3 regions of the Photobacterium satsumensis genome follow, and region 3 is predicted to be linked to each of the others. Evidence: predicted binding sites of a transcription regulator. Region 3 holds the regulator's gene; each other region holds the start of a gene.
The links. The regulator CRP, encoded in region 3, controls carbon source genes, mostly activating them, when cyclic AMP is high. The targets are predictions, from matches to a motif close to TGTGANNNNNNTCACA.

Region 1 (10,637 bases), on a different contig from region 3:
ACGCTAGAGCACGACAAGCTTATCGCCGAAACCATGGCCGATATTGATGCAATCACCAACATTATCCGTGCCCTGATCGCCAGTGCCATGCTGATCGGTTTCCTGCTCGCCATTACCTTCGGTAACCGCAAAGAAAACTGGCACTTCCCCATCCTGCTCAGCGACGGTAAAAACGACTAGACAGTCCTAATGGGTACGCGGAAAAGTCATAAAAAAGGGCTTGCCAGTGGCAAGCCCTTTTTGGTATTCGAATACGACGGTTGCTTGCGCTTACTCAGCGTCGCCCAGCAAAACGGATTCCAACGCGATTTCCATCATGTCATTGAAGGTCAGCTGACGCTCTTCAGAGGTCGTCGCTTCGCCACGCAAGATGTGGTCGGATACCGTACAGATAGTCAATGCTTTTGCACCGAACTCAGCAGCCAGACCGTAGATACCTGCCGCTTCCATTTCAACACCCACGATGCCGTATTTCTTCATCGTCTGGAAGAAGTCGAAATCAGGGTTGTAGAAAAGATCGGCAGAGAAGATGTTACCCACCTTCACTTCAACGCCTTTAGCTTTTGCCGCGTCAACCGCGTTCTGTACCATGCCAAAGTCAGCCAGCGCTGCAAAATCGTGATCACCAAAACGGATACGGTTGACTTTAGAGTCCGTTGACGCACCCATGCCGATCACAACATCACGCAGGTTCACGTCATCACGTACTGCACCACAGCTACCCACACGGATAATTTTCTTCACGCCGTAGTCTTTGATCAATTCAGTCGCGTAGATTGAACATGAAGGGATACCCATACCGTGGCCCATTACAGAGATCTTACGGCCTTTGTAAGTACCTGTGTAACCGAACATGTTACGTACGTTACACACTTCTTTTGCATCATCTAGGAAGGTTTCTGCAATGTACTTGGCACGTAGCGGATCGCCCGGCATCAGTACTACGTCTGCAAAGTCACCCATTTCAGCATTAATGTGAGGAGTAGCCATCGTTATTTCCTTTCTGTCATCTGTTGGTTTTTTGCATTACCAACTCAATGTAATCTTGTCTTGCAAACACTGTTTCGATCTAGGACAAATATAGACCGAAACAGTAAAAAGAATGGTATTTTTGGGCAGGATATAACTGCCCAGGCCTGTTATAGGAATGACTTACCGTATTCCATGTCAGACGTACCGAAGTACTCTGCCAAGCTTTGGCCGATATCGGCAAAAGTCTCGCGGCGGCCCAGTGAGCCTGCAGCAATTTTAGGGCCAGACACCAATACCGGAATATGCTCGCGGGTATGGTCGGTACCAGGCCAGGTTGGATCACAACCGTGATCAGCCGTTAGGATCAATACGTCGTCTTCCTGAAGCAGCTCAATGATTTCAGGCAAGCGCTTATCGAAGTACTCCAGTGCCGCAGCGTAACCGGCTACATCACGACGGTGGCCGTAGGCAGAGTCAAAATCAACAAAGTTGGTGAATACAATCGTGTTGTCACCCGCTTGTTTGATTTGCTCTAGCGTCGCTTCAAACAGCGCAGGGATACCTGTTGCTTTCACTTTTTGGGTGATGCCACAGCCGGCGTAGATATCAGAGATCTTACCGATCGACACCACGTCACCGTTTTTCTCGTCGACCAGCTTCTGCAACACAGTCGCAGCAGGCGGCTCAACCGACAGGTCACGGCGGTTACCAGTACGCTCGAACTGACCTTTTCCCGGGCCAATGAACGGACGGGCAATCACTCGGCCGATATTGTAATCTGCCAGCTCTTCACGAGCGATTTGGCAAAGCTCTAGCAAGCGATCAAGGCCATAAGTCTCTTCATGACAAGCGATCTGGAATACCGAGTCCGCAGAGGTGTAGAAAATCGGCATACCGGTTTTCATGTGCTCTTCACCCAAGTCATCCAGTACCTGAGTACCTGATGCATGGCAGTTACCCAAGTAACCAGACAGACCAGCACGTGCAAGGATGCGATCGGTCAACTCTTTCGGGAAGCTGTTTTCTTTGTCGGTGAAATAGCCCCAGTCAAACAGGACAGGCACACCGGCAATTTCCCAGTGACCAGACGGGGTATCTTTACCTGAAGACAGCTCGGCAGCATGAGCATACGCACCGGTAATTTCAGCGTCGGCATCCAGACCTTCAGGGAAATAACCCGAAGACTCTTCACAAGCCTTACCCAATCCGAGTTTGTTTAGGTTTGGCAAATGCAGTTTACCGCTGCGCTGTCCGTTGTCCGCTTCTCCGCGGGCACAGGCTTTGGCGATATGGCCCATAGTGTTGGAGCCGACGTCACCGAACTTAACTGCATCTTCAGTAGCGCCAATCCCAAATGAATCTAGAACAAGAATAATAGAACGTTTCATGATGACTCCATTAAACATCTTCAGGGCGAACACGACGGTAAACTTCTGGTGTCGGCTCTGGTTTCTGATCAGAAATAGTAATCGCGGCACGTACTGCCTTGGCTGCTTCTTCCCACTGCGCTTCGTTGCGAGCGTGGATCACTGCCAGCGGCTTGTCGGCATTGGCTTCATCACCCAAACGGATCATGTCACTCAGGCCTACTGCATAATCGATAGTGTCAGCGGCCACACGACGGCCACCGCCCATACCCACAACCGCCATACCCAGTGCACGGGTATCCATGGCAAAGGCATAACCTGTGGTTTGTGCGTATATTGGCTTAACCAGATCAGCTTTTTCCAAGTAGTTGTCGTAATGGGTCATGAAGTCTGCCGGGCCACCTAGGCCTGCAACCATCTTACCGAAACACTCAGCCGCCTTACCGTTATCCAGAACCGCCTGAAGTTTCTCACGTGCCTGCTCGATATCTGTTGCTAAACCACTGTTTACCAACATTTCTGCACACAATGCCATGGTGACTTCAAATAAGCGAGGGTTACGGTATTCACCGGTCAGGAATTGCACGGCTTCACGGACTTCGAGTGCATTACCAGCAGTCGACGCCAGCACCTGGTTCATGTCTGTCAGCAATGCTGTGGTTTTGGTACCGGCACCGTTTGCTACCGCTACGATAGACTTTGCCAGCTCTTCAGAGGCTTCGTAGGTTGGCATGAAGGCACCAGAACCTACTTTCACGTCCATCACTAGCGAACCTAGGCCCGCAGCCAGCTTCTTCGACAAGATAGAAGCGGTAATAAGCGAGATGTTATCAACGGTTGCTGTTACGTCACGGGTCGCATAAACACGCTTGTCAGCCGGCGCAAGATCGCCAGTCTGGCCGATAATTGCTACGCCAGCATCTTTGGTCACTTGACCGAATACCTCGTTGCTCGGGGTAATGTTGTAGCCCGGGATAGATTCCAGCTTGTCCAGTGTACCCCCGGTGTGACCCAGGCCACGACCAGAAATCATCGGTACGTAACCGCCACATGCCGCCACCATAGGGCCAAGCATCAATGAGGTCACATCACCCACACCACCTGTGGAGTGCTTGTCGACAATCGGGCCATCAAAGTTCATGTGGCTCCAGTCGATAACCATGCCCGAGTCGCGCATCGCACACGTCAGTGCCACACGCTCGTCCATGGTCATGTCGTTGAAGTAAATCGCCATAGCGAATGCTGCGATTTGGCCTTCTGATACGGTATCTTTGGCAATGCCCTGAATGAAGAAGTTAATTTCGTCTGCAGTCAGTTCAATGTTGTCACGTTTCTTACGGATGATTTCTTGTGGTAAATACATGGTATTCCCCAGTAAATTCTAGTGTAGGGTCATGACTGTTTACTTAGTCTGTACGCCTTCGCCGTTAACGGCTATTGAGCGCAAAATCTGATTCTCGGGTGCGGGGCAACCGCCCGTTAGGCTGCATAATGCAGTTAGGCAAGAACCAAACAGTAAAGAGTCACAGGTAATTAAAAACAAGGTGGCCAGAAGGCCACCTTATTGGAAAGAATTAGTAGCCGCCTTCAGCCGCTTTTTCGCCTTCGCCAAGCGTGTTCAGAAGGTTAGCCAGTAGGCTTGAAGCACCAAAACGGTAGTGCATGTTGTCAGCCCACTCAGCACCTAGGATACGGTCAGCCATATCTAGGTATTGCTGTGCGTCTTCAGCAGTGCGAACGCCACCAGCAGGCTTGAAGCCAACAGTCTTCGCTACGCCCATGTCTTTGATCACGTTAAGCATGATTTCAGCGTATTCTGGGGTTGCGTTCACTGGCACTTTACCGGTAGACGTCTTGATGAAGTCAGCGCCGGCTTTGATTGAAATTTCAGACGCTTTCTTGATTAGCTCTTCAGTTTTCAGCTCACCGGTTTCGATGATCACTTTCAGCATGATGTCGCCACACGCGGCTTTACACTGCTTAACCAGCTCAAAACCCACTTCTTCGTTGCCAGCCATTAGCGCGCGGTATGGGAATACTACGTCTACTTCGTCAGCACCGTAAGCCACTGCCGCTTTGGTTTCTGCAACCGCGATGTCGATATCGTCGTTACCGTGCGGGAAGTTAGTTACTGTCGCGATACGTACTTCAGGTGTACCCTGTTCACGAAGCTGCTTCTTAGCAACTGGGATAAAACGTGGGTAAATACATACGGCCGCTGTGTTGCCTACCGGGCTCTTTGCGTTCTTACACAACTCGATCACTTTTGCATCCGTGTCGTCGTCGTTCAGAGTGGTAAGATCCATTAGTTTAAGTGCACGTAGTGCAGCCGCTTTCAATTCGCTCATGACTATCTCCAGTCCAATTAGTTTCTACCAAGCTATTTCTACTTAGTAATAGATACGCTTGGCGGTATTCATTGCGCCACCGCCAAACGGTTCGCAGCGCGAACAGTATCCCGCCAACCAGCCATCAGTCGACGGGGTTACGGACTTGACTCCTTGAAGACTCAGGTAAACAATGCACTCGCATTTTCCTGATTGCTATCCTTTTCACCGCATGGGAGGTGACAATAAACACTTCCCAGCAAATGCGCTGTCCTGGCCTGCCTAGCGATAGGTAACACCATGACGGTATTGACCAGAACAGCGAAAATCAGTTTGTGATGGTGCTGCCCTATAATACCAAGCAGACCTTGTTGCCACCACGAAATATGCGTTTCCCAGCGTGGACAATGTGTTTACCCAACGAACAGATTTCGTCAAGTAAAGAATCGTTCGACTATCCACTGGTAGGCAACCCCACCACCATAGACACCGACAATTCCCATTACCCCCGAGAGCACCGGCGGAGCCGGTATCGGCAGTTTAATCGCAGAAAACAATACACCGACAATAAACCCAGCGACCAGCGCCAGCAGTACTTCACTCATAATCAATTTCTCTGTCTGTTACAGCACAAAGAAAAGTGTAGTCTGCTCCGCAATGAAAGTAATGGTAGCAAAGGGGTTTGCCAGAAACCGGAGCGCAATCGATTTTATGGCATCAAATAGAAGCAATAGCGGGGATGTTTACTGGATCTGTTGAAAGGCGATGGGCGATGGGCGATGGGCGATGGGCGATGGGCGATGGGCGAATCAGAGTTTTGTGAAGGCTTAACCCTGTCAAGCTATTGCTTCAGCCCTTTGCTCTACCTCTAGCCTCTAGCCAAGCTCTTTACCTCGATCCAGAAAAACAAAAACGCCGCGGAAGACCGCGGCGTTTTATCAGGTTATCAACTCTCTGCCATTAAGCCAGAGTAATGAATAGACCTGCGATTGTTGCAGACATCAGGTTAGAAAGCGTACCTGCTGCTACCGCTTTCATACCGAAGCGTGCGATGTCGTGGCGACGGCTTGGAGCCAGACCACCTAGACCGCCCAGTAGGATAGCTACTGAAGACAGGTTTGCGAAACCACATAGTGCGAACGAGATGATAGCTTTCGTCTTATCAGAAAGAACAACCTCAGCACCTTCCGCTAGGTATGGGGCAAAGTTCAGGTAAGCAACGAATTCGTTAACTACCAGCTTCTGACCGATGAATGAACCAGCGATTGTTGCTTCTTCCCACGGCACACCGATTAGGAATGCAAGTGGTGAGAAAACATAACCAAGGATAAGCTCAAGTGTCAGCTCAGGCATACCGAACCAACCACCGATGCCACCTAGCATACCGTTGATCAGTGCAATCAGACCGATGAACGCAAGAAGCATTGCACCAACGTTCAGAGCAAGCTGCATACCAGAAGAAGCACCCGCTGCTGCTGCGTCGATAACGTTCGCTGGCTTGTCGTCAGCGTTATTAGCGTCGCTTGCTAGCTGCTCAACAGCTTCTTCAGTTTCAGGCTTGATGATCTTAGCAAATAGAAGACCACCCGGAGCTGCCATGAATGACGCTGCGATTAGGTACTCTAGAGGTACACCCATAGAGGCATAACCAGCAAGTACACCACCCGCTACAGACGCCAGACCACCACACATAACCGCAAACAGCTCAGACTGAGTCATTTTTGGTACGAACGGACGGATAACCAAAGGTGCTTCCGTTTGACCAACGAAGATGTTAGCTGTTGCAGACATGGATTCGGCGCGAGAAGTACCTAGTGCTTTCTGTAGACCACCACCTAGGATGTTGATCACTACCTGCATGATGCCCAGGTAGTAAAGTACGCTGATCAGTGCAGAGAAGAAAACGATTACTGGTAGTACGCGCAGGGCAAACACGAAGCCGCCACCGCCGAACACTTCAAACATCTTGTCTGAAGTCAGGCCACCGAATAGGAAGTTGATACCGTCGTTACCATAAGCGATAACGTTGGCAACGGCTGTAGACATACCATACAGTACGTCACGGCCAACAGGTACATAAAGAACAAATGCACCTAAACAAAATTGAATGGCAAATGCGCCACCCACAGTACGTAGATTAATAGCTTTACGGTTATCAGATAGAAGTACTGCAAGACCTAGCAGTACTGCCATCCCAACCAGGCTCATAAACATGCTCATAGTTTATGGCTTCCCTTTAGTTAAGTTTGGCGTCTCGACAATTCGGCTCATTAAGAGTCCGGCGCATTATACTCATGCAACGGCGGATAAAATAACGCCGGCATCACAGTTTGCAAGGAAAGGGAGTGAAAGTTCAATCCCAAACGTGAGCCCCATCACGGTTTAACGCAAACGATTTACGCAAACGTTTATTTTGTGACAACGCTTCACATCTGAATACCGAAAAGTTCAGCAGTGGTTAAGCTAGTTACCTGCTTAATTTCCTGTTCGCTTTCCGTTCGGATTGCTGCCAGTTCACTCAGTACATTCACTAACCGATCGGGTCGGTTAGGCTCCCCTTGAAATCCATCGACTGGCATATCGGGTGCATCCGTTTCCAACAGTAATGCACCCAATGGCAGTGCTGCTATTGTATTGCGAGTCTTATTGGCACGGCGATATGTAATCGTTCCACCGACTCCAATTTTGATACCTAGATCAATAAGCTGCATCGCTTGTTGATGGCTGCCACTGAATCCATGATACACCCCACCGGCAATCGGCGTATTTTGCCTCAAAACCCGAAGCAATTCGGGAAAAGCCTTGCGACAATGGAGTATGACCGGCAATTCAAAGCGGTTAGCCAACTGTAACTGGGCTGCCAATAACGAAATCTGTTGATCACGGTCGGCATTCACAATGGCAAAGTCTAGTCCACATTCCCCGACAGCAACGCAGCGTGAGTGTTTTTTTTCTCGTTGTTCGGCCTCCGTCGCAAGCTCTGATTCTAATTGAATCAAGGCATTGACATCGTGCTCGGCACTGAAAAATGGGTGCAGCCCCAAGCCAAAGTAGAGCTGGGGAAAACGGGCTGACAAGTCACGAACCGCCTGCCAGTTTCGCTGGCCAACCGCCGGGATCACGATTTTCCCAATCCCGGCCTGATGCGATAATGCCAAGTAGTGCTCGGGATCATCACAAAAGGGCGCAAAGTCGAAGTGGCAGTGGCTATCAATCAGCATCCGGTTTGACCTGTGCTGTACTGTTATCTTGTTTGCCTTTATTCGTTGGATTGCGAGGATCATCACTGTCATAACGGACCGGTGCGCAACAACGGCGGTTCTCGGGGACTAGCCCCATTTTTTCACACCAGCGGTCATAAGCCGCTACCCCACGCTTAATCAACGACATCATGGCTATCTATCCTGTTAGTTTGTGGCTTTGGTGGCCTTGGCTACCATGACGATCATACTACGCCCGGTTGCCAAAATGGTATCCCGGGTATAAAGCGGTGCCTCATCAATGGAATAAATATCATGGGGAGACGGCTTGGCGGTATTGATCACCAAGTGCCAATCACTGCAGTGGCGATCCGGTAGGGTAAACTCGAGAGGATCCCAAAAGGCATTACAAACCACGTACAGTTCGTCTTGAGTGATCGGGTGATACACCGTCAATGCGATAGAGTGGGAGTTTTCCGACCAGTCCGGCTGCTCGGGCTGGATTCCGTGCCAACGGATCCCGACATCCTCCAGCACAGAGTTGAGCGACATATGCATGTTCCAGTCTATGGTTGGTTCGGCGGTACGCAGCTGGCTGAGATGGGTAACAAAGCGCAGTAAGTCGCTGTGGGTATCCACCAGACTCCAGTCGAACCAGCTGAGTTCATTGTCCTGGCAGTAGGCGTTGTTGTTACCCTGCTGGGTCCTGCGGACTTCATCACCCATATTGAGCATCGGCGTACCGAGCGCCAAGAACAATGTGGCTAACATGTTCTTGCACTGCCTATGGCGCAGCGACTCTATCTCTGTAATATCCGTCGGCCCTTCGACGCCATAGTTGCTCGACAGATTATGATTGTCACCATCACGGTTGCCCTCCCCGTTGGCTTCATTGTGTTTCTCGCTGTAGCTCACCAAGTCATTGAGGGTAAAGCCATCATGGGCACAGATAAAGTTAACCGAGCGGTGCGGTGAGTGATGGTGGCTACAGTACATATCCGGAGAGCCAAGGATCCTCGAGGCAAAGCGGCTAACATAGCCAGCATCACCACGCCAGAAAGCCCTGACATCATCACGGAACTTGCCGTTCCACTCGTTCCAGCGATCGCCGATAAACGAGCCAACCTGGTACAGCCCCGCCGCATCCCACGCCTCGGCAATGATCTTGGTGCTGCAGAGGATCGGGTCCGAGTCTATCGACCACAGCAGCGGCGGCTCTTTCATCGGATAGCCCTGGCTGTCGCGGGCCAGTACCGAGGCCAAGTCAAACCGGAATCCGTCAACATGCATCTCGGTCACCCAGTAATGCAGCGCATCGATGATCATCCGGCGCAGGACGCTGTGGTTGGCGTTGCAGGTATTACCACAACCGCTGTAGTTGCCATAGCTGCCCGTTTTCTTGTCCAGCAGGTAGTAAGCGCCATTTTGCAGCCCTTTGAAACAGAATGTTGGCCCGTGCTCATCCCCTTCCGAGGTATGGTTGAACACCACATCGAGGATCACCTCAATATCGGCTTTATGCAGTTCACGCACCAAGGTTTTGAATTCATCGATTGCACTAAGGGGGGCCTTCTCGACACTGTAGTCGGCATGGACAGCAAAGAAATTAATCGGACTGTAACCCCAGTAGTTGCCGCGCCCTTCAGGTGCGTCATCGACATCGAATTGCTGAACCGGCATCAATTCAACCGCCGTCACTCCGAGCGATTTCAAGTACGGAATTTTCTCGATGATCCCAGAGAAGGTACCTTGCTTGGCCTGCACCACACCGGAAGAGGGATGACGGGTAAATCCGGCAACATGCATTTCATAGATAATGGTATCGGTTAAAGAGTGACGAGGAGCCACATCACCTTGCCAGTCGAAGTCACTGTGATCGACCACAATACTCTTCATGCAGGCATCCATGTTGTCTCCCGACTCGATAGCTCGCTGGCGGCTGTAATTACGACCAAAGCCTACCGCCTGACTATAGGGGTCAATTAACACTTTCTCGCAGTCGAAACGCAATCCACGCTCAGGTAACCACGGGCCATCGACCTGGAAGCCGTAATATTGACCATGGCCGATATTCCCCACAAAGATAAACCAATAATGACCGCGCTTGTGCAGTGCAGGGCTCAACTCAAAAGAACGGAAAGGCCCCGCCGCATCGGCACTGGCAAACAGGTGCAAGGTCACCCGGGTGGCATCTTTGGAATAAACGCTGAAATTGACCCCACCCTCACGTACCGATGAGCCAAGTGGAAATGCCTCGCCGGGTAAGGTATAGATCTGATTATCCGCCGCCAACGCGGTACTTAGTGAGGAACCCAGTTCATCAACCCTGTTCATGCCATCATCCTTATGGTTATTGCGCACCAGCGTGCATAACCAGAATAGTAGACTCATTCATAACGGGTAGAGGTAGGCTTCACAAAAAGTATAAAAAAAGCCGTCACAATGTGACGGCTTCGATGTTGAGCTTGATGCCCGTGGCTTATCGCGAATTAGTGCTCGCGGGTCGCTCGGAAATCAATGTCAGGGAAACGCTCTTTAGCCAGGTTCAGGTTAACCATGGTCGGTGCGATGTAAGACAGGTTATCACCGCCATCCAACGCCAGGTTAGACTGGCTCTTACGCTTGAATTCTTCCAGCTTTTTGCTGTCGCCACATTCTACCCAGCGGGCAGTTGCCACGTTAACGCCTTCATAGATCGCTTCAACGTTGTACTCTGCTTTCAGGCGGGCAACCACCACGTCAAACTGAAGCACACCGACTGCACCAACGAT
Region 2 (10,637 bases), on a different contig from region 3:
ACTGTCGAGCCGTTGATGGACTATATGAAGCACAACAGTTTCAGCTTGATGCTCGGCGCCATGGCGACACTGCTTGTTTTCGCTCGTATCTTTGGTATGGGGGGATTATGGCAAGGGATCATGCAAGAGCATTATGTGCGTGGTGTGAAGAACCTAGCCGAAGAAGGGGTCGAGCTACTTGCCTATACTCTGATCCTGTTTTCCGCAACGTGGTATTGCCTACCGCAACTCAAGCAGGCTCAGGGCAAGCTTTCTGTAAAATAACTCACTCAGCGATCACCCGCGAAAAAAAACCTGCCAAGCGGCAGGTTTTTTTATCAGTATGTTCGCTGTCAGTTATAAGCCAAGCGGTGACAAGTTAATGTAGCTCGACAAGTTGCGCTTTTTGATACCCGGCATATATGGGATTTCACCCAATTTTTTGCCAGGCAGGTTTTCTTCCAGCATACGGATGATATCCGCGTAGTTCTCAGTACCTGGATTAATACGGTTTGCGACCCAGCCAACCACTTCCAAGCCATCATTTTGAATCGCTTCAGCCGTTAGAATGGCATGGCTCAAACAGCCCAGCTTCACCCCAACAACCAAGATAACAGGCAGTTTTTCCTGCTTAACCCAAGTAGACAGGTAGTCATTCCAAGAAACAGGGACACGCCAGCCACCTGCACCTTCTACCAATACCGCCTCAGATTTATGCTTTAGGCTGTCTAGGCCTTGCGACAAAACATCAAATTCAATAACACGCTTTTCCTGCTCAGCGGCCAAATGCGGAGAAATGGCAGCTTCAAAAGCGTATGGGTTAACTTCATCGTACTCTAGCTCAACAACCGAGGCGTCTTGGATATACAAGGCATCTGAATTACGCATACCATTGGCTGTCCGTGCGCTTCCGGATGCGACCGGCTTATAACCCGCCATCTTGATATTCGCGCTAGCTGCAGCATGAAGAATGGCGCGAGAGGCTACAGTTTTACCTACTTCAGTATCTGTACCTGTTACAAAGAAAGCGTTAGTCATTATTAATTACTCCAAAACAGACTTGGTATGTCGCCGGCAGCTGGTTGTCCTCATGTCGAAACTCATCATAAGCGCTCTCTAATGCCTTAAATGTCTTTCGACCGGCCAAGCCTGCTTTTCGCCCCTGATGAATATGTGTTGCCCCTATACCTTTCAAATCTTTCATAAGGTCAACTGCCGAACGGTAATACATGGTGATTGGCTCGAATTCTAGGTCAACCTCTGTACATCCCGCTTGCGCCAGCGCAAGTTTTATGGCCTTTTGCGAAAGAAACTGGTTCACATGTTGATATTGATCAACCTGTTCCCATGCACGCGCAAGCTCGTGCAGTGAGCCTTCGGCCAAGGTCGAAAACACTATTTTTCCTCCCGGCTTTACCACACGGCGTAGCTCACGCAGCGGTACCGACAGGTCATCGCACCACTGCAGGGCCAAGCTAGTAAAGGCAAAATCAAACTGATTGTCCGGTAATGGCAGGCACTCCGCATCACCTTCTACGTAGCTGATTTCCTCACCACAACGTAATTTGGCCTGTTCAAGCATCTGGCTAGACAAGTCTGCCGCACAAACTTGCATACCTCGTTGCTGCAACTGCTGGCTGAAATAACCGGTTCCGCAGCCTAGATCGAGCACTTGGCTACCCGCCACATTGAGAATCGGCAATTTAGCCAACAAGTGATACCCGACCTGGCGCTGAAACGCCGCAGATCGATCATAATGTTTCGCGGCCTTGCCGAACGCATCGGCGATAGCTTGCTTATCGGTAACAATGACATCATCCAGATAAGGGGCTGCGGTGTCTGCATTATTCTTCATGCCATACCTCATTGATAGCCTGTGCCAACAAACGAACGTCTGCTTCTTGGTGGGCTGCGGTCAAGGTTATCCGCAACCTTGCTGCATTAGCGGGAACTGTCGGCGGCCGGATAGCGCTGACCCATAGCCCTCGCTGTCGCAATTTTTCGGCAAGGTTCACTGCCCTCTCGCTACTCCCCACCATTAACGGTTTGATTGGCGTTTGGGTTTCTAGTATCTCGACATCTGGTGATAGGTGTTGTGCCAAGGTTTGTCCAAGCGCGGTGAGTTTTTCACGGCGCCAATCGCCACGCTGAATCATGTCACATGCTTTGGACAGTGCATGAGCCTGAGCGGGTGGCATCGCGGTTGAATAAATAAAGTGGCGGGCAAACTGCACCAGATATTCAGCCATCGCTTTGCTACACAATATGGCGGCTCCTTGCAGACCAAAGGCCTTGCCAAAAGTCACCACTAAAATATCCGGCTTGATGCCTGCGTGATCACAACTGCCGCGGCCAAACTCCCCAAGTACCCCACAACCATGGGCGTCATCAACCACCAGCATGCTATGTGTTTGCTGGCAGACACTTGCGATATCACTGAGTGGCGAGAGATCCCCGTCCATACTAAAGACCCCTTCAGTCACCACTAATTTGGGAGAATCTTCAGGAAGACGAGATAACAAACGCGATAAGGAGGATGGGTCGTTGTGGGCAAAGCGTCTCATGGTTGCCGGTGAGAGCATCCCCGCCTCAATCAGCGATGCATGATTGAGCTTGTCCTGCAGCAAGTGATCACCCTCTTGCAGCAAGGCAAACAATAGCGCTTGGTTGGCACTGAAACCACTGCTGAACAGCAAGGCATGCTCATAGCCTAGCCATTCCGACAGCTGTGCTTGCAGGTGATTATGGGGAGAGTGGAACCCGGTAACCAGTGGACTCGCACCGCTACCGGCACCAAAGCGGGAAAGCCCTTCTTGCCATGCGCTAACCAGCTCAGGTTCTTGTGCTAGGCCAAGATAGTCGTTGCTGGAAAAATTAAGCAACGATTTACCTTCATACTGCACCGACATAGCCTGCCCGCGACTTAAGCAATTCAGCGTGCGGTACAGCCCTTGAGCTTTTCTTTCCTCAAGGGCTGATGCGATCCGTTGGTTAAACCGATGCATCGTAGAACAAATCATCCTTGCTTGGACGTGCTGCGACGCGTTGTGCAACTTGCCCCAACAGCTCTTGTGCCTGCACTTCATCTGGCTTGGCTGCTTGCTCCGCACGGTTTATGCCTAGCTTGGCAAACAACTGCATGTCTTTGTCTTCACCTGGGTTCGGTGTGGTGAGGAGCTTACAGCCGTAGAACACCGAGTTGGCACCCGCCATAAAACACAGCGCCTGCATTTGCTCGTTCATGTCCTCACGGCCCGCAGATAAACGAACAGCCGACTGCGGCATGATGATACGGGCAACCGCGATGATACGAACAAAATCGAACGGGTCAACGTCGTCAACAGACTCTAGCGGAGTGCCTTTTACCTTGACCAGCATGTTGATAGGTACACTTTCTGGGTGGGTCGGTAAATTAGCCAGCTCAACCAATAAGCCCGCTCGGTCACGGGAACTTTCGCCCATACCGATGATCCCGCCGGAGCAAATTTTCATCCCCGCTTCACGGACATAGCTCAAGGTGTCAAGGCGATCCTGGTAAGTACGGGTCGTAATGATGTTGCCGTAGAACTCCGGCGAGGTATCGAGGTTATGGTTATAGTAATCCAAGCCAGCTTCTGCCAGCTCATTGGCTTGATCACCGGTGATCATACCGAGCGTCATACAGGTTTCCAGCCCCATGGATTTCACCCCGCGTACCATATCGAGCAGATAAGGCATATCGCGTTCTTTGGGGTTTTTCCATGCCGCTCCCATGCAGAATCGTGTTGCTCCCGAGGTTCTAGCTTTTTCCGCCGCGTCGAGCACACGTTCCACTTCCAGCAGGCGCTCGCGATCAACATCTGTGCGGTAATGCGCACTTTGTGGACAGTACTTGCAATCTTCAGGGCAAGCGCCCGTTTTAATTGAAAGCAGCGTACTCACTTGTACCTTGTTAGGATCGTGGTACTGGCGATGTACCTGTTGGGCTTCAAACACCAAATCCATAAATGGCTTATCAAATAGCGCTTGAACTTCCTCGACTGTCCAGTCGTGACGTACTTCCACGTGTAATCACCTCTTATTATGTGTCCAGCAAGCCGTTTTTATTGCCACTGGAATTATGCATTCATTGCTTCTTGTTACTTGGCTAGTCTACTTTGAGACGGTAGACTGTCAACCATCAATAAGGAGCAAGGTTTACAACTGTGCAAAAAACAAACAATACGGTCGATTTGGAATTTGACCAACAGCATGTCTGGCACCCATACACGTCAACACTCAACCCACTGCCATGCTATCCAGTTGTTAGTGCCAGCGGGGTATATTTACAACTTGAAGACGGCAGAGAAATTATTGACGGAATGTCATCTTGGTGGTCAACGATCCATGGCTACAACCACCCTGCTCTGACAGAAGCGGCCAAAGCCCAGCTCGACAAGATGTCGCATGTGATGTTTGGTGGCATTACCCACCAGCCTGCTGTTGAACTCTGCCGTAAGCTGGTCAACATCACCCCGGAGCCTCTACAGCATGTTTTTCTGGCCGACTCAGGCTCAGTCGCGGTAGAAGTGTCGCTGAAGATGGCGTTGCAGTACTGGCATGCCAAAGGCGAACGCCGGCCGAAGTTCCTCACCGTCAAGCACGGCTACCACGGTGACACTTTTGCCGCGATGTCAGTCACCGATCCCGACAATTCCATGCACAGCCTGTACAAAGGATTCTTACCGGAGCATATTTTTGCCCAGTCCCCAGAGTGTGGTTTTTTCGAACCCTGGCAAGAATCGGACATCAACGACTTCCGCCACCAGCTAGAGCAACATCAGAATGAGGTTGCCGCGGTGATTATCGAGCCTATCGTTCAAGGTGCGGGCGGGATGCGGATCTATCATCCAACTTTCCTCAAGCGAGTACGCCAGTTGTGCGACGAATACGGGATCTTGCTCATTGCAGATGAAATTGCGACCGGTTTTGGCCGCACAGGAAAATTATTTGCCTGTGAACATGCCGGTATCAGTCCTGATATTATGTGTGTCGGCAAGGCACTGACCGGCGGCTACATGACCCTTTCCGCGACCCTCGCCAGTACTCATGTCGCAAATACGGTATGCAGTGGGGAGGCAGGCTGTTTCATGCACGGCCCGACATTTATGGGTAATCCGCTAGCCTGTGCTGTCGCCAATGCCAGCCTGGATCTTCTCGCCCAAGGCCATTGGCAGGAACAGGTAAAAACAATTGAAAAACAACTATCTGAGTCACTGCCTGAGATAGAAAAACTGGACAAGGTCAAAGCCGTTCGCTGGCTGGGAGCTATCGGTGTTGTCGAGTTGTATGAGCCAGTCGATATGGCCAAAATTCAGGAAACATTTGTAGACAGTGGCGTCTGGATTCGCCCTTTTGGCACACTTGTCTACATAATGCCTCCATTTATCATTAATCAACAACAACTTAGCCAACTCACTTCGGCTATCAAGTTAGCACTTAAGTAGTATCGAAAAGCAGACAACATCTAATGATGGTCTGCTTATACTTTTCCTGAACGTTATAGCAATCCCAACTTATGGTTAGCTCGTATTTATAATGAATAACGTCAGTAAGGCTAGAACTATGCAATTACCACTATTTCCGTTACAGATATACCTACTACCTGGTGGGATAAGTAAACTGAGGATCTTCGAACCTCGCTATACCCGGTTAGTCAAGCTGGCTATGGGTGACGGCAACGGTTTCGGCCTCTGTATGAAAGATGAAACGACACTCTGCCACTTTGGAACCCGAGCAATCATTACGGATTTCGAACAACTCCCCGATGGTCTGCTTGGTATAACCATCAGAGGGGTTGAAAAGTTTTTAATTAATAAACATTGGCAGGAGGAAGATGGTTTACGGTTTGGTGATGTCACACCGATGAGCAACTGGACACCAAGCCAGATCAAGTTTGTCGATCGGGATATTTCAAATAGCTTAAAAGCACTATTTGAAGAATACCCTGAACATGCAGAAAACTATCCTCTACCCGATTACAATGACATGACTTGGGTGTGCCAGCGCTGGCTCGAATTGTTGCCTCTGGAAACCAACCAGAAGCAATGGTTTATGAGTCGCAATGACCACCGTGCAGCACTTTCATTTCTGCACAATGTCATTGACGATCAACTAAAAAGAGAATGCTAGGCAAATAACAATATGCAAGCACATGTCTGTGGATGTGAATTTTTACAAAGACATGATGACTTCGCGTCGAAGCCAATTAACCTTCAATCAACTTCATCAGCAAGTGACCATCATACATCGCCTGTTTGACTAAGGCCGCGCCTGGCATTGTCGCCTGGGTATAAAACGAGCTTTGTTCGATAACCAAATCACGATTGTAAACCGGTAATGACTGGTTGCGGACACACTCCATGATCGCCGGATACAGAATGTCTTTTGCCCGGTTGAATTCACCGCCGAGGAGGATCTTCTCTGGATTAAACAAATTCACCATAATCGCAATGGCCTGCCCCAAATGATGTCCCAATTCAACAATCACCTGCCTAGCCAAGGTATCTCCTGCCATCGCAGCATCACAGATACGTTCAATGGTCAGGGTCTTGCCGTGCAGCGATGAAGGATGGCCCTCTCGCAAACGCTGTTCGACTTGCTCGATAACAGCCTTCAGGCTCGCCACGGTTTCCAAGCAACCATGGTTACCGCAGAAACAGCGTTTACCGTAAGGTTTAATTTGAATATGGCCAAGCTCGCCGACATTACCGATCCGTCCCTGCAATACCACATTATCAAGTACGATCCCAGCACCGACACCGTGATGGATAGAAACCAAAATGGAATTGGCAACATCACGCGAATTACCAAATAACTTCTCAGCCAGCGCCCACGAGCGGGTGTCATTACCGATAAATACCGGTAACCCTGTTGCTTGATGTATCGCCGGCCCGAGTTCAAGGTTATGAACATCATAATGCGGCATCTGAATAATCGTACCAGTCGCAGAATTCACCAGTCCCGGCAAGGTCACCGCGATAGCAGTAATGCGATCGAGTTCACTCACATGGTTGGCGAAAAAGGTATGGATTTCAGCGATAAGCTTTTTCATTACTTCATCTTGGTGAAGTACGTCAATATCCTGCCGCTCTTCAACCAGAATATCTCCGCCAAGTTCATGCAAAGCAATCGTTAGATAGCCCCGCCCTAAACGGATAGACATGAACTGCCAACCTTCATTGGACGGCACCAAACCGACAGCAGGCCGACCTCGGCTGGACGACTCCTGAATCGCCGTTTCCTTGATCAGGTGAGCTTCAATCAACTCACGGGTAATCTTGGTTATACTCGCAGGAGCTAACTGGCTGCGTTTGGAAAGCTCGATGCGGGAGATTGGGCCAAACAAGTCAATAAGCTTGTAAACGCTGCCGGCATTATTTCTTTTGATGTGGTCGATATGACCTGGCTGAGCGACATACATGCCTAAACTCCCGAAAAAATCTGTCATTATTTAATACACATTGAATTTTTTTACTTTGCGAAGTAATTGTGAAGTCTATTATGTTAAGTCCGTGACAACGGTCACGACGAAATATGAAAAACCCCGCAATTTTTGCCCTAGCTCTCATTCTACCGCAAAAAGATTGCCTTTTTTTTAACAACGAAAATTAACCTATTTAAAGACAGCCAGCTGCAATTTTGCGATAATCGCCGGTCGCGAAAATCCCCACCATGAGGTTAACGGTGTACAAAATTAACGAAGTCTTTGAAACTATCCAAGGCGAAGGCGTATTTACCGGTGTGCCAGCCATTTTTGTCAGGCTCCAGATCTGCCCTGTCGGCTGTGCCTGGTGTGACACCAAACAAACTTGGAGCGCCGAACCTCAAGATCACGGCTCGGTCGCCGACGTCATGGCTAAGACCGGTGATTCACCTCTTTGGACTGAGCTAGATGCTCAAGGCATCGTTAATTTGCTCATAGAGCAACAGTACACCGCCAAACATGTGGTTATCACCGGTGGTGAGCCTTGTATCTATGACTTGCTCCCATTGACCACCGCATTGGAGCAAGCTGGCTTCCGTTGCCAAATTGAGACCAGCGGCACATCAGAGGTACAGGCTACGGAAAATACTTGGGTCACCGTGTCTCCAAAGATAAACATGAAAGCCAAGCTACCAGTGCTTAAAAGTGCGCTTGAACGAGCCGATGAGATCAAGCATCCGGTCGGCACCCAAAAAGATATCGAGCAACTTGATGACCTACTTGCCGGCAAGCAACTCAAAACCGGTGTTGAAATCGCACTGCAGCCAATTAGCCAGAAGCCAAGAGCGACTGAGCTGTGTATCGATACCTGTATCAAACGTAACTGGCGCCTTTCGATCCAAACCCACAAATACTTGGCTATTGCCTAACTAGCCCGCAAATATCTCGCATTTCAGCTCCTCGAGCGGCGGTCTTATTTTTAGGACTTCCGCTCTATATCCGAGACCCATCTCCTTTCTTAACTTTGCACCTTTTTGTCCTATCTATACTCAGCAGAAAACAAATACCAATAAAAGATTCATGACCTATTGGGGAATTTATTATGCGCAGTTACATGGGATATACCCTGCTGTTTATCAGCAGCCTGCTGCTCTCTGCCTGTGGAGGCGGTAGCGACAGCCCCGCCCCTGTCGCGGGCACACCGGTACCAGTATCAACAACTTTTACGGTGTCTGTTGATGCTCCCGACGGTATGATTCTTGCCAACCAGCAAGCCTTCTCTTTGATCCAGCCAGCTTATGCCAATGCCGTAAAAGAACTTACAGAACAAAACTTTGCTGCTGTATGGCTAGATGACAAGGGAAAAGTATTCGACTCTATCGAAATCACCCGGCTCGAAGCAAAAGGGGACGGGATCTATGAACTGGATGCCGGTACCCGAGCGAGAATCAATGCCGTGTTATTGGTTGATCTCGACGGTGTCCCTGAGTTTACTCTCGGAGAAAGCTTACCTACAGGTCTATTTATGACCCCACTGGCCGCCGAACGGTTAGCCATATCGCTCGAATCATCTTTGACTTATTTTGCCCTTGCCCAGCGCGTCGCCGCCGATGAAAACTGGGGGGTCTTCAACGATGTGTTTGAATCCGGTGCCCAGGGGGCTGTTGCTCTCGCGCTTGAAGACATTAACAAGATTTCCATCGATATCCGTGACACCCTCTTCCCTAAGATCGGCGTTCAGGGGCTGACACTCAAAGATCTGATGAGCCTCACCATAGTACAAACCATGACTGAAGGTAGGCTAGAACGCTTCTTTACTGAGCAATCAGCAACGTTAGCCAACATACTTGCAATCCTAAATGATGGCTACTGGGAGATCAGTGCTTCTGAGGGTAACGATGGCAAAGGCATTTTTACTGACAGAACATCCTATGACGGCAGCGAAACCACCATCACTGAATTCAGTTGGGATAAAAGTGGTAGTGAAGATATCACTCTCTCCGAGGCGTTTACTTACCTCAGTAATTCAACCAGCTTTGGCACCGAGGATATCCGCTCGCAAGTGTTGACCAATCAAGGCTGGATTGGCCTGTTTGAGTACCTCAAAGTGCAATTTTCTACCGACCGCAACGCTCTGCTGACAGATGCTGCACTGAGTACCTCTGTTGAGAAAGGTATTACTCTCGAAGCCAAGGTCTATGGGTTGTCAGGCAAAAAAATGCATGATTTCCTATCGAGCAAGGACAATCATTACCTGACCCGATATATCCCTGAGGACACCACTTTTTCAGACGGCTCATCAGGCTTTTTCTTCACTTGGCGCCCAGAAAGTGAAACTTATTTACTGTGCGATAATACCAATGATCAGGACACCTGCCGCGCCTATCCAATCCTGACCCCTGATGCTGGCTTTACTTCTCTCGAAGATATCAAGACACCATTATTCAATGTAGGAATTACTATCGATCAAGTCAACGGCTTCAAACTGAGCGATAATATCGTCGCTGAATTCATCGGTGATGATTTCTTTACTGTCCGCTACTGGAGCCGTATCGCAGCCAACGAATGGACTATCCAAGACACAGGAGTCTGGGCGCCCACTACAGTATCAGGCAAGCCGGTGATCCGATTCGATATACCGGATATCATCAAGCAACTCGCCGACGACTACCCATACAATGGCCGTCACCTATTTCTTATTGAGGACAGAGGGTTTGTCAACATCGGTGAAGTCCTGCTAGAGCTGGCAGAATTCAACTTTTCCGGATTCGATAATGATGCCAAGGCACAGATTTTCTCAGCGGCAACCCGTGATAACTTGCCACCATTCGATGAGTGTGGATTCGGTAACACCAGTTTGGCCAATGAAGGTTTATTCCTTAACGCGGTAACTGAATGTGGCGGTGATGAGCGATTCACTACCCAAACGGTCAACGATTTAGTGGATAAGACCTTGGTACAGATCAACGAGGAGGGTGAAATCACCGCCCATATCCTGCGTAATGACAACAGCTGGGATCACTACCGCAATACTCTCGAAGAAACAGGCTCCCGCAATTGGTCTCTGACTGAAGAGGGTTACATGAAACTGGTGGGTGACACCAACCTCGAAGACGAATTCGACTTCTGGGCACTGACCAATTACGAATATCAGAGAAACCTACTTGCTATCAAAGTGTTCAGCCAGCAAGGACAACAAGCACAGATTTCCAGT
Region 3 (10,637 bases):
GTTGCCGTCAACAACAACGTGGTCACCGTCAACTTCAGTAACTTCTACAGGGATTGGACCCTGATCAGTATCAGCTAGGAAACGCATGCCAACAGTGATTTCGTCTACGCCCTGGAATACGTCAGCCGGTACACGCTGAACCATCTCGTCAACGTGCTCACCGTACGCTTCTTCTGGAGCAACTGTCACTTCAAACTTGTCGCCAGCTTCGCGGCCTTCAAGCGCCTTCTCCAAACCCACGATCAGGTTGTTGTGGCCGTGTAGGTAATCAAGAGGTGCTTCAGTTGTCGACTGATCAACAACAACGCCTTCTTCGGTCTTCACTTGGTAAGCCAGGCTTACTACGATGTCTTTAGCGACTTTCATGTTTACTCCAATTTTGAACTGGGTATCAAAGGATTTCGCCCGCATGATACCGGATAATGGCAGCTAGATGCCAATATTCTGTTTAAAGGCTGTTCAGCCAAATCAGTCTTCGGGCTTAAATATACCGATAACTTGTTGTTTGGTTTGTGTAGAGAGTTGCTCGCTCTGCTCGACCGATTGTGGTGCTCTCACATCGGCATGACCGCAAGACACGCATTCAACCCGCTCCACATCATTTTCCTGCCACCAGCGCAGCGTATCCTGCTGACTACAGCTTGGACAGACTGCACCGGCGATAAATCGCTTCTTGGCCATGCTTTCGCTCCTTGCCTCTGTGTTAATTAGGGAGACTTGTCAGTCCCAGCCATCATGGCGTTCCCGCTCTCCCCGCATCTCCCGGTCAAAAATCTCTTCCAGCTCTTTGCGCGCTTCACGTGCTCGGGTTGCCAAATGGACATCCTCAGAGTGCTGCGGAAGTAAGTCTCTCAAGGCGGTAGTATCCAAACGACGGAAATGCGCCTCGGCCCGCTTGGCCTGATAGGGATGCATGCCAAGAGATATGAGGGCCTGACGGCCCAAATCAAGGGCTCCGGCAAAAGTTTCCCGAGAAAAGTTCTCGACCCCGTGGCTGAGCAGCTGGTGTGCCTCGACCCGGCTTCTGGCCCTTGCCAGTACTTTAAGCTTAGGAAAATACTGCTGGCACAAATCGACCACTTCCATCACCTCGTCCGGCTCATCGGTACAGATAATAATGGCTTCAGCCTTGTCGGCCCCGGCCGCGCGCAACAAGTCCAGTTGGGTCGCATCGCCGTAATACACTTTATAACCGAATTTGCGCAGAAACTGAATTTGGCTCGGATCCCGCTCCAACACCGTCACCCGGATCTTGTTGGCAAATAACAAGCGCCCCACCACCTGCCCGAAACGACCGAACCCGGTGATGATCACCCGCGGCTCTCGGTCTATTACGTCCGACTCCAGCTCTGCCTCGGCTTCTGCTTTGAAGGTGTGGATGAACCACTTGTCCTGCAACAACAGAATCAATGGCGTGGTCATCATCGACAGACTGACCACCACCAGCAAGAACGCCGACAACTCGCCACCCAGCAGCCCTTCCCCCATTGCGGCGGTGAACAGAACAAAGGCAAACTCCCCCCCCTGGCTGAGGATAGCCGCCATCTGGCTACGTGACTTGGCACGGGTACCGAAGAACCTTGCCAAACCATACAGGATCAACCCCTTGATACTGATCAGCGCAAAAACAGCCATCAAGATCTGCAGCGGGTACTGCAGTAACAATCCAAGATTAACGGCCATACCGACCGAGATAAAAAACAGCCCCAGCAACAATCCCTTAAAGGGCTCGATAGCGATTTCCAGCTCATGGCGGTATTCGCTCTCTGCCAACAGGACTCCAGCGAGGAAAGTACCCAGGGCCATCGACAACCCCAGCGACTGCATCCCCAGGGCTATTCCGATCACCAGCAGCAATGCCGCGACATTGAACAGCTCACGCACCCCACTGAGTACCACCCAGCGAAACAACGGGCGCAGCAGGAAATGGCCACCGACCAGCAAGGCCAAGATACCGCCGATCATCCAGCTAAAATCAAGCCAGCTACCGCCACCGCCACCCGCCAATACCGGCAGTATCGCCAGCATAGGGATCACCGCGATGTCCTGGAACAGCAACACCGCGAACCCTGACTGACCCGTTTCACTGCCACCGAGGTTCTGCTCTTCAATCACCCGTAAAGCAATGGCCGTCGATGACAAAGCCAGTCCCATCCCGACCACCAAAGCATCTCGCCATGACACCGCAGGTAACAATGACTGTCCGGCCAGCAGCAGCACCAAAGCGGCAATCACCAACGTCGTCACCACTACCTGGCTACCACCAAGCCCCAAAATCGGTTTTCGCATCTGCCACAGCTTCTTGGGATTAAGCTCCAACCCGATGAGAAACAGCAGCAGCACCACACCAAATTCAGAGAAATGGAGAATCGCATCGACATCGGAGATCAGCCTCAGCCCCCACGGGCCAATCGCGATCCCTGCCAACAAGTAGCCCAGTACCGAGCCCAAACCCAAACGCTGGGCAATCGGCACCGCAACCACCGCAGCGGCAAGGAACACCACACTGACCGACAATACATCACTCGCCATACTTTGCCTCCTCCATCAGTGTGCTGGGTGCTTCCAACCACTGGCGATAGTCCTCGCCATGCTGCTTGCGCTCTTCAACCGGCACCCGCCGGGCCCAGTGCAATACCAAAGGTGGCAACCACTTCATCCGGCACAACATGGCACTGAGCTCAAATGGCCGCAGGATTTCATCCATGCTGCAACGGTTATAACCATCCGGGGTATAAGCTTCCGCAGCCCCACCGGTGGTGATCACCGAGCGCCAGTACTTGTTTTTAGTCTGGTTGCCCTCGCCATGGGCAAACCCCTTGCTGAGGACAACATCAATCCACTCCTTGAGCAGCGATGGGCAGGAGTACATATAAAGAGGATGCTGGAAAACAATGATGTCGTGATCCCTAACCAGCTCCCGCTCAAAGGTGACATCGATAAAGAAGTCAGGATAGGCCGCATAGAGATCATGGACCGTGACATGGGAAAGCTGACTGATCGCCGCCAACATGGTGCTGTTTGCGACCGATGCCACGGGATCTGGATGGGCATAGAGTACGAGTATGCGAGGAAGTCCTTTTTCTGACATAGCATTCCTTGTTATACGGCAAAATATGCCTATAGCGCCGTAAGTTACAACTTTTCATTAACCTATATCCACATAATACATAATTGCAGGCAAAGTAGATCGATTAATCACCTTCACCATTCGCTTCCTTGGTATTTATCCTCGCATGGCGGTATTAGCGGTCACCGCCGCTTTGCGGTAGACTCCGCACTTAATTCTTGCATTTAGCTTTTGCGGAGCGGGGCAACCCCGGCACAGTCAATGATCACTTTTTCCGATATCCAACTTCTACGCGGTGGCAAGGTCCTGCTCGATCAAGCCACGGCGACTATCCACCCGGGCGACAAAGTCGGTCTGGTCGGCAAAAATGGCTGTGGTAAATCCACCCTGTTTGCCCTGCTCAAGCATGAGCTCAGCGTCGATGCCGGCAACTGTCAGTACCCAGCCAACTGGGAGCTCGCCTGGGTGGCTCAGGAAACCCCGGCCCTTGAGCGTGATGCACTGGAATATGTGATAGACGGTGACCGTGAATACCGCCAGCTGGAGGTCGATCTTCTTGCTGCCGAGCAAGCGGACAACGGCACCAAAGTGGCAGAACTGCATGGCAAACTGGAAGCCATTGGCGGCTACAGTATCCGCGCCCGTGCTGCCGAGCTGCTAGACGGCCTTGGCTTTTCGCAAGAACAAATGCAATGGCACCTGACCCAGTTTTCGGGGGGCTGGCGTATGCGCCTCAACCTTGCCCAGGCCCTGCTGTGCCGCTCCGATCTGCTGCTGCTCGATGAACCGACCAACCACTTGGATCTCGATGCGGTGATGTGGCTAGAAAAATGGCTCCAAAGCTACCGCGGTACGCTGGTACTGATCTCCCATGACCGTGACTTCCTCGACCCAGTGGTTAACCGGATCATCCATGTCGAAAACCAAACCATGAATAGCTACACCGGTAACTACTCGTCGTTTGAAACCCAACGGGCAGAGAAATTGGTTTTGCAGCAGGCGATGTACCAGAAGCAGCAAAAACAAATGTCGCATATGCAGTCATACATCGACCGCTTCCGCTACAAAGCCAGCAAAGCGCGTCAGGCCCAGAGCCGGATCAAAGCGCTGGAGCGAATGGAAAAAGTATTACCCGCCCAGTTCGATAACCCATTCAGTTTCGAATTCCGCGAGCCAAGCGCCCTGCCCAATCCTATCTTGATGATGGATCAGGTCGCAGCCGGTTATGACGACAACCTGATCCTCGAGAAGATCCGGTTGAACTTGGTGCCGGGTAGCCGTATCGGCCTGCTCGGACGCAACGGTGCCGGTAAATCCACCCTGATCAAAATGCTGTCCGGCGATCTGCCGGCCAAAGCGGGAGATCTCACCTATTCACAAGGGGTGAAGATTGGCTACTTCGCCCAGCACCAGCTCGAGACCCTGTATTTAGACGATACGCCTGTCCAGCACATGGCCCGTATCGCGCCACAGTCGACCGAGCAGCAACTGCGTGATTACCTCGGTAGCTTCGGCTTCCTGGGTGACAAAGCGCTGGAAAAAGTGGGGCCTTTCTCCGGTGGCGAGAAAGCCCGTTTGGTCTTGGCATTGATCGTATGGCAGCGTCCTAACCTGTTGCTACTCGATGAACCGACCAACCACCTCGATCTCGACATGCGTCAGGCACTGACTTTTGCCCTACAATCTTTTGAAGGTGCCATGGTTATCGTTAGCCACGACCGCTATTTGCTGCGTGCGACTACCGACGATCTCTATCTTGTCCATGACCGTCAGGTAGTGCCGTTCAATGGTGATCTGAATGACTACCACAAGTGGCTGACCGAGCAGCAGCGTAACGAGCGCCGCGAACAGCAGGCCAGCAAGCCGGAAGTCAGCAAGGATAACAGTGCGGCCTCGCGCAAGGAGCAAAAGCGCCTAGAGGCAGAGCTGCGTAAGCTGACCGCACCTATCCGCAAGAAAATCACCCAGCTTGAAACCAAGATGGACAAGCTCAATACCACTATCAGCGACGCCGAAACCCAACTCAGTGACGGCAGTATCTACGAGGCAGAGAACAAGGCGCGGCTAAACGAACAACTGCAGCGTCAGGCAGATGCCAAATCAACGCTGGAAGAGGTCGAGATGGAGTGGATGGAGCTCCAAGAAGAGCTAGAAGCGATGGAGCAGCAGCATGCCCCAGAGTGATGAACTGAAGCATAATGACTCGAGCCAAGCACCGCTGAGCCATGATGCCTTCTGGCAGTTCAGCTACAGCCACTACTTCAAGGCGGACGTCGAGGCCGCCTGCCTTGCACTACAAACCTTCCACAGAGGCAGCGTGAATCTGGCCCTGTTGATGATCTGGCTTGATGCGCAGGCTATTGACCTGACACAGCAGCAACGGCAGCAGTTGGAACTGAGCCTCCAGCCAACCGAAGGCCTGCTCGAGCGCTACCGCCATATGCGACGCTCCCTAAAGCCTCAACTGGATACAACCGGATACGAGCAACTCAAAGATTTCGAGCTGCAAATGGAACGCCAGCAACAGCACGACCTGATTGCGACGTTAAACCAACTGCCACTTCGCCACGTAGCTGATAATGAAGACGCCGCAAACCTAGCCCGCTATTGCCATCGCCTGGGGGCTGTGGCATTGATAGATAAATTGATGGCGAAATAGATCCACTCCGAGGTATAGACATGACAATGGCTTTCAATCCAGCCAAAGGGCTCGCAAATCCTCACCTGCAAACCCTGCTGCCGCGCTTTTTGCGCCGTAAGCCATTGTTCACGCCTCACACCCAGCGTATCGAGACGCCAGACGGGGATTTCCTCGACTTGGCGTGGACGGCCCCCGTGACCGATACCCAGCCAAAGCAACCCGTGATGATCCTGTTTCACGGCTTGGAAGGCAGCTTCCACAGCCCCTATGCCAACGGCTTGCTCCATGCGGCAACACAACAAGGTTGGCTCGGGGTCATGATGCACTTCCGCGGCTGCAGCGGCGAGATGAACCGCAAGCCCCGCAGTTACCACTCAGGCGAAACGGCCGACGCGCGTTTCTTTCTCCAGTGGTTGCGCCAGCAACTGCCCACCCAGCCTTTCTTGGCTGTCGGCGTGTCACTCGGGGGCAATATGCTGGTTAACTACCTGGCTGAAAGTGGTGAGCATTCGGAGCTGGCTGCGGCACAAGTGATTTCCCCTCCCTTGGATCTAGCCGCCTGCTCGGAGCGGATCCAGCAAGGATTTTCAAAGGTCTACCAGCGGTACCTGCTCGGCTCGATGAAGCGCAACCTGAGCAGGAAAATCACCGCCTTGCCCAATGCGATGCCCATTACCCATGATGATGTCGAGCAGCTTGACACCCTGTGGCTGTTCGATGAGTTCGTCACCGCACCCCTGCACGGTTTCAAAGACGCCACCGATTACTACCAGCGCTGTAGCGGACTACCTCGCCTGAGAGAGGTCAAGACCCCGTTGCGGGTGATCCACGCCAAGGACGACCCGTTTATGACCGAGGCGGTGATCCCTACCGAGCCGCTGCCACCGCATATCCAATATGACCTGTACCAGTACGGCGGCCATGTCGGTTTTGTCACCGGCTCGTGGCGCCAACCGGATTTCTGGCTGGAGAAGACAATACCGGAGTGGTTTGACAAGATCCTAGGTTCGAGATCCTCGATCCTAGAGAAGAAACCCTGCTTTTCTGGCTCCTAATTGTCTCGGGCTTAAATCTCTCGCTCTTTCTCTGCCTAGGATCTAGGAACTAGGAACTAGGCTCTTCCCTCTCTACAACTGATGCTTTTGCCAATATAATTGTCCTAACCATCCGCCACCAAAAAGCTGTAACCATGAATATCCCTTGGCAAGACATTGATCCCGATACCCTGACTAACCTGATAGAGCATTTTGTCCTGCGTGAAGGCACCGACTACGGCGAGCGCGAACTCTCGATGGCCGCCAAGGTTGCCCGAGTGCGCCAGCAGCTGGAAAAAGGCGAGGCGGTGATTGTTTACTCCGAGCTGCATGAAACCATCGACATCAAATCCAAGCGCCAACTGGGGCAACATTAACCCTACGTAAGCTTTGTAGACCCGGCATTTTTGACATCCCGGCTTGACCTTACCGCCCAGCCCTGTTAATAACTCTTTCCGTTAATGTTAACGACAGGGTTTGTCATGTCTGCAAAACATCCGATTATTGCAGTAACAGGGTCCTCGGGGGCAGGTACGTCGACCACCTCCGAAGCTTTCCGTAAGATGTTCAATATGATGAGCATCAATGCTGCTTGGCTTGAAGGCGACAGTTTCCACCGGTTTACCCGACCGGAGATGGACGTCGAGATCCGTAAAGCCAAAGAGCAAGGCCGTCATATCAGTTATTTCGGCCCCCAAGCCAACGACTTCCCGTTGCTGGAGACTTTTTTCCGCCAGTACGGTGAAGACGGTAGCGGCCAGTTCCGCCGTTACCTGCACACATTCGACGAAGCCGTGCCTTACAACCTCATGCCCGGCACCTTCACGCCTTGGCAGACCCTACCGGAAAATACCGACCTGCTGTTCTATGAAGGCCTGCACGGTGGTGTCGTCGACGGTGAGGTCAATGCCGCCCAGCATGTCGATTTGCTGATTGGCATGGTGCCGATCGTCAACTTGGAATGGATCCAGAAAATTGTCAGGGATACCCGGGATCGTGGCCATTCCCGCGAAGCGGTAATGGAGTCGATTGTCCGCTCGATGGATGACTACCTCAATTACATCACCCCGCAGTTTTCCCGTACCCACATCAACTTCCAGCGGGTACCGACGGTAGATACTTCCAACCCGTTCAGTGCCAAGGCCATTCCAAGCCTCGACGAAAGCTTTGTGGTGATCCGATTCCGCGGGATCAAGAAGGTGGACTTTCCCTACCTGCTATCGATGATCCAAGGGTCGTTTATGTCGCGCCACAACACCCTGGTGGTACCTGGCGGCAAGATGAGTTTTGCCATGGAGCTGATCATGCGGCCGCTGATCCAGCAGCTGATTGATACGGGGAAAATAGGTTAAGACCGGCGATAGGCGATAGGCGATAGGCGATAGGCGATAGGCGATAGGCGTGATTTTCCTCTCGCCCCGGGCCCATCGCCATTTCTTGCCGCTATATTACTCTTCCACCACCTCATACGAGTGGGTCATCTCAACTCCTTCTCCCAGCATCAGGCACACCGAGCAGTATTTTTCCAGCGAGTCGGCCACTGTTTTGGCCACAACGGCTTCATCGAGGTTTTCACCCGTCACCACAAAGTGCAAGTTGGCGGTGGTGAAAATACGAGGAGCCTGCTCGCGACGCACCGAATTGATTTGCGCTTCACAACCGGTGATCTTCTGTCCTGCAGATTTGAGTCCGTCAACCACATCCACCGAGCTGCACCCACCCGCAGCCATCAGTACCAGCTCCATTGGACTCGGGGCTTTTTCTCCGCCATTGCCGTCCATAACCACGCTGTGGCCGGAATTTGACTGTCCAAGGAAGGTCATATTCTCGACCCATTTCACTCGTGATTGCATTGGTTTCTCCTTACAACTTATAGGGGGTTTCGGCACTATCTAGCAACTGTGTGATCATGTGCACACTTATGACTACAAAATGGCCTTTTCACATAGATCAATATCAAGAAAAGCGCGCCGAAAAAAGATAAAATCTGAACTAATTATTCACGTGAGCTTGCAGCCCAGCGGTTGACTGAATATCCTAAACGACGAACTCATTATGGTTAGGCCCAGCCTCATTTTTTAAAGGACGTCGTTGTTGGGCAACAAACGCAGAGGAAGTTAGTAATATGGTTCCAGGTAAACCTCAAACAGATCCAACTCTAGAGTGGTTTCTTTCCCATTGCCACATTCATAAATACCCTTCAAAGAGTACTTTGATCCACGCGGGTGAAAAAGCCGAGACGCTCTACTACATCGTCAAAGGTTCTGTTGCGGTCCTGATCAAGGATGAAGAAGGTAAGGAAATGATCCTGTCTTACCTAAACCAAGGTGACTTCATCGGTGAATTAGGCCTATTCGAAGAAGGCCAAGAGCGTACTGCATGGGTTCGTGCTAAGACCCCTTGTGAAGTCGCAGAAATTTCTTTCAAGAAGTTCCGCCAGCTAATCCAAGTTAACCCAGACATCCTGATGCGCCTTTCAGCACAGATGGCAAGCCGCCTACAGGTGACGAGCCAGAAAGTCGGTGACTTGGCATTCCTGGATGTAACAGGCCGTATCGCACAGACACTATTGAACCTGGCTAAACAGCCAGATGCAATGACTCACCCAGATGGTATGCAAATCAAGATCACCCGTCAGGAAATCGGCCAAATCGTTGGTTGTTCCCGTGAGACTGTTGGTCGTATCTTGAAGATGCTAGAAGAGCAGAACCTGATCTCTGCCCACGGTAAAACTATCGTTGTTTACGGTACCCGTTAAACCATCCGGTTTACTGCCAGATACTCAAAAAGCCGCACTATGCGGCTTTTTTATTGCCTACCCTGCCCACTTTCATACTTACAGGGCATTACTGTCTACCCCATCACTCTTTTTGTGCTTGTATCTACCCGGCTTAGTGCTACATTGTGCATATCAATTCTCATCACCTGTAATGGAATACCGGTATGGACATCGAACGCTTTTCACCACATAGCTCCCACCACGTGCAGCGCGGCGTCATTTCGCCACTACCCGATACAATTGAAATGACCGGTTTCAGCGACAGCCGTCACTACCTTGAGCAACACGAGAAGGTAAAGCGCCATACACCGGAGTCCCACTTTGGGTATCCGCTCGACAGCCTCAAACACTAAAGTCGGGCGCAAAAAAACCTGTGACCCTATCAGCCACAGGCGCTTTATGTTTTACCCAGTTATGATAATGCAGGGGCCCTCATGAAAGGGCCTTGCTGATTCAGTTGGTTTAACTGGCATCCGTGCTTTCAAAGATTTTATCTGCCGACGCTTCAACGAAGCCGGTATATAGCTCACCGTCCTCTTTCGGATAGCGCTTGGCAAACTCATAGAAGCCGCCCGGTATAGTATGCACGCCATCGATAAACCCAACCTCGACCCGGTCTGCCATGGTCGATGACTGCTCGAGCATCACTTCAGGACTGCCTTTGACCTCACCGCCTGCACTGTTGATTTCAAAGCCATTATGACGCAACAAGTGATTGACCTCATCGACCTCGGTAAACTGCTCAAGCTGGTTCAGGCTAACAGTAAAGTGGTTGGCACCGAAACCATGGGCGGCCAGCCAGCCGGCATATTCGCTTTCAGCCGCCAATAGCTCATAGGTCGCGTAGTCCAAGTCCCATAACCGCCCACCATAGAGAAAGGCCGGATCATGCATGGCCTGCTCCGGCACCTGATCGACCAAATCCCTAACCGTCTGCTGCAGTAACGAGCTGAACTGGCCAACCATCAACTCACTGATAAACACTTTGGGTGCCAGCGGGTTCGGATGCTCAAAATGCTCGGCATACAACTTTTTGGCCTCAAAGTGATAGCGGCCACACGGCTTGTAGCCAATGGCAATGAACGGGGCCGCCAGCCGGTCAAGCCCGACCTT

Region 1: the regulator CRP is predicted to act here: its motif matches at 7,031-7,046, upstream of L4D79_RS22495 (NupC/NupG family nucleoside CNT transporter).
Region 2: the regulator CRP is predicted to act here: its motif matches at 7,511-7,526, upstream of mlc (sugar metabolism global transcriptional regulator Mlc).

The regions. Positions count from the first base shown of each region.
Region 1 is NZ_JAKJSK010000012.1:38,477-49,113, forward strand. Features, by position in the region: gene L4D79_RS22465 (YtjB family periplasmic protein) at 1-180, shown strand, start outside; gene deoD (purine-nucleoside phosphorylase) at 271-990, opposite strand; gene L4D79_RS22475 (phosphopentomutase) at 1,140-2,360, opposite strand; gene deoA (thymidine phosphorylase) at 2,371-3,702, opposite strand; gene deoC (deoxyribose-phosphate aldolase) at 3,914-4,687, opposite strand; gene L4D79_RS22490 (XapX domain-containing protein) at 5,101-5,271, opposite strand; gene L4D79_RS22495 (NupC/NupG family nucleoside CNT transporter) at 5,627-6,886, opposite strand; gene L4D79_RS22500 (TatD family hydrolase) at 7,093-7,887, opposite strand; gene L4D79_RS22505 (DUF5363 family protein) at 7,877-8,059, opposite strand; gene glgX (glycogen debranching protein GlgX) at 8,074-10,200, opposite strand; gene prfC (peptide chain release factor 3) at 10,356-10,637, opposite strand, start outside.
Region 2 is NZ_JAKJSK010000007.1:158,812-169,448, reverse strand. Features, by position in the region: gene L4D79_RS12495 (hypothetical protein) at 1-264, shown strand, start outside; gene bioD (dethiobiotin synthase) at 337-1,017, opposite strand; gene bioC (malonyl-ACP O-methyltransferase BioC) at 1,010-1,834, opposite strand; gene bioF (8-amino-7-oxononanoate synthase) at 1,824-2,984, opposite strand; gene bioB (biotin synthase BioB) at 2,971-4,023, opposite strand; gene bioA (adenosylmethionine--8-amino-7-oxononanoate transaminase) at 4,164-5,444, shown strand; gene L4D79_RS12465 (LON peptidase substrate-binding domain-containing protein) at 5,563-6,129, shown strand; gene mlc (sugar metabolism global transcriptional regulator Mlc) at 6,206-7,420, opposite strand; gene queE (7-carboxy-7-deazaguanine synthase QueE) at 7,672-8,352, shown strand; gene L4D79_RS12450 (hydrogenase expression protein HypA) at 8,526-10,637, shown strand, end outside.
Region 3 is NZ_JAKJSK010000011.1:8,256-18,892, forward strand. Features, by position in the region: gene slyD (peptidylprolyl isomerase) at 1-366, opposite strand, end outside; gene L4D79_RS21290 (YheV family putative zinc ribbon protein) at 469-681, opposite strand; gene kefB (glutathione-regulated potassium-efflux system protein KefB) at 721-2,532, opposite strand; gene kefG (glutathione-regulated potassium-efflux system ancillary protein KefG) at 2,522-3,091, opposite strand; gene L4D79_RS21305 (ABC transporter ATP-binding protein) at 3,332-5,254, shown strand; gene L4D79_RS21310 (TIGR02444 family protein) at 5,241-5,729, shown strand; gene L4D79_RS21315 (hydrolase) at 5,756-6,766, shown strand; gene L4D79_RS21320 (YheU family protein) at 6,901-7,122, shown strand; gene L4D79_RS21325 (phosphoribulokinase) at 7,228-8,097, shown strand; gene L4D79_RS21330 (OsmC family protein) at 8,194-8,598, opposite strand; gene crp (cAMP-activated global transcriptional regulator CRP) at 8,871-9,503, shown strand; gene L4D79_RS21340 (hypothetical protein) at 9,689-9,877, shown strand; gene L4D79_RS21345 (DUF1338 domain-containing protein) at 9,987-10,637, opposite strand, start outside.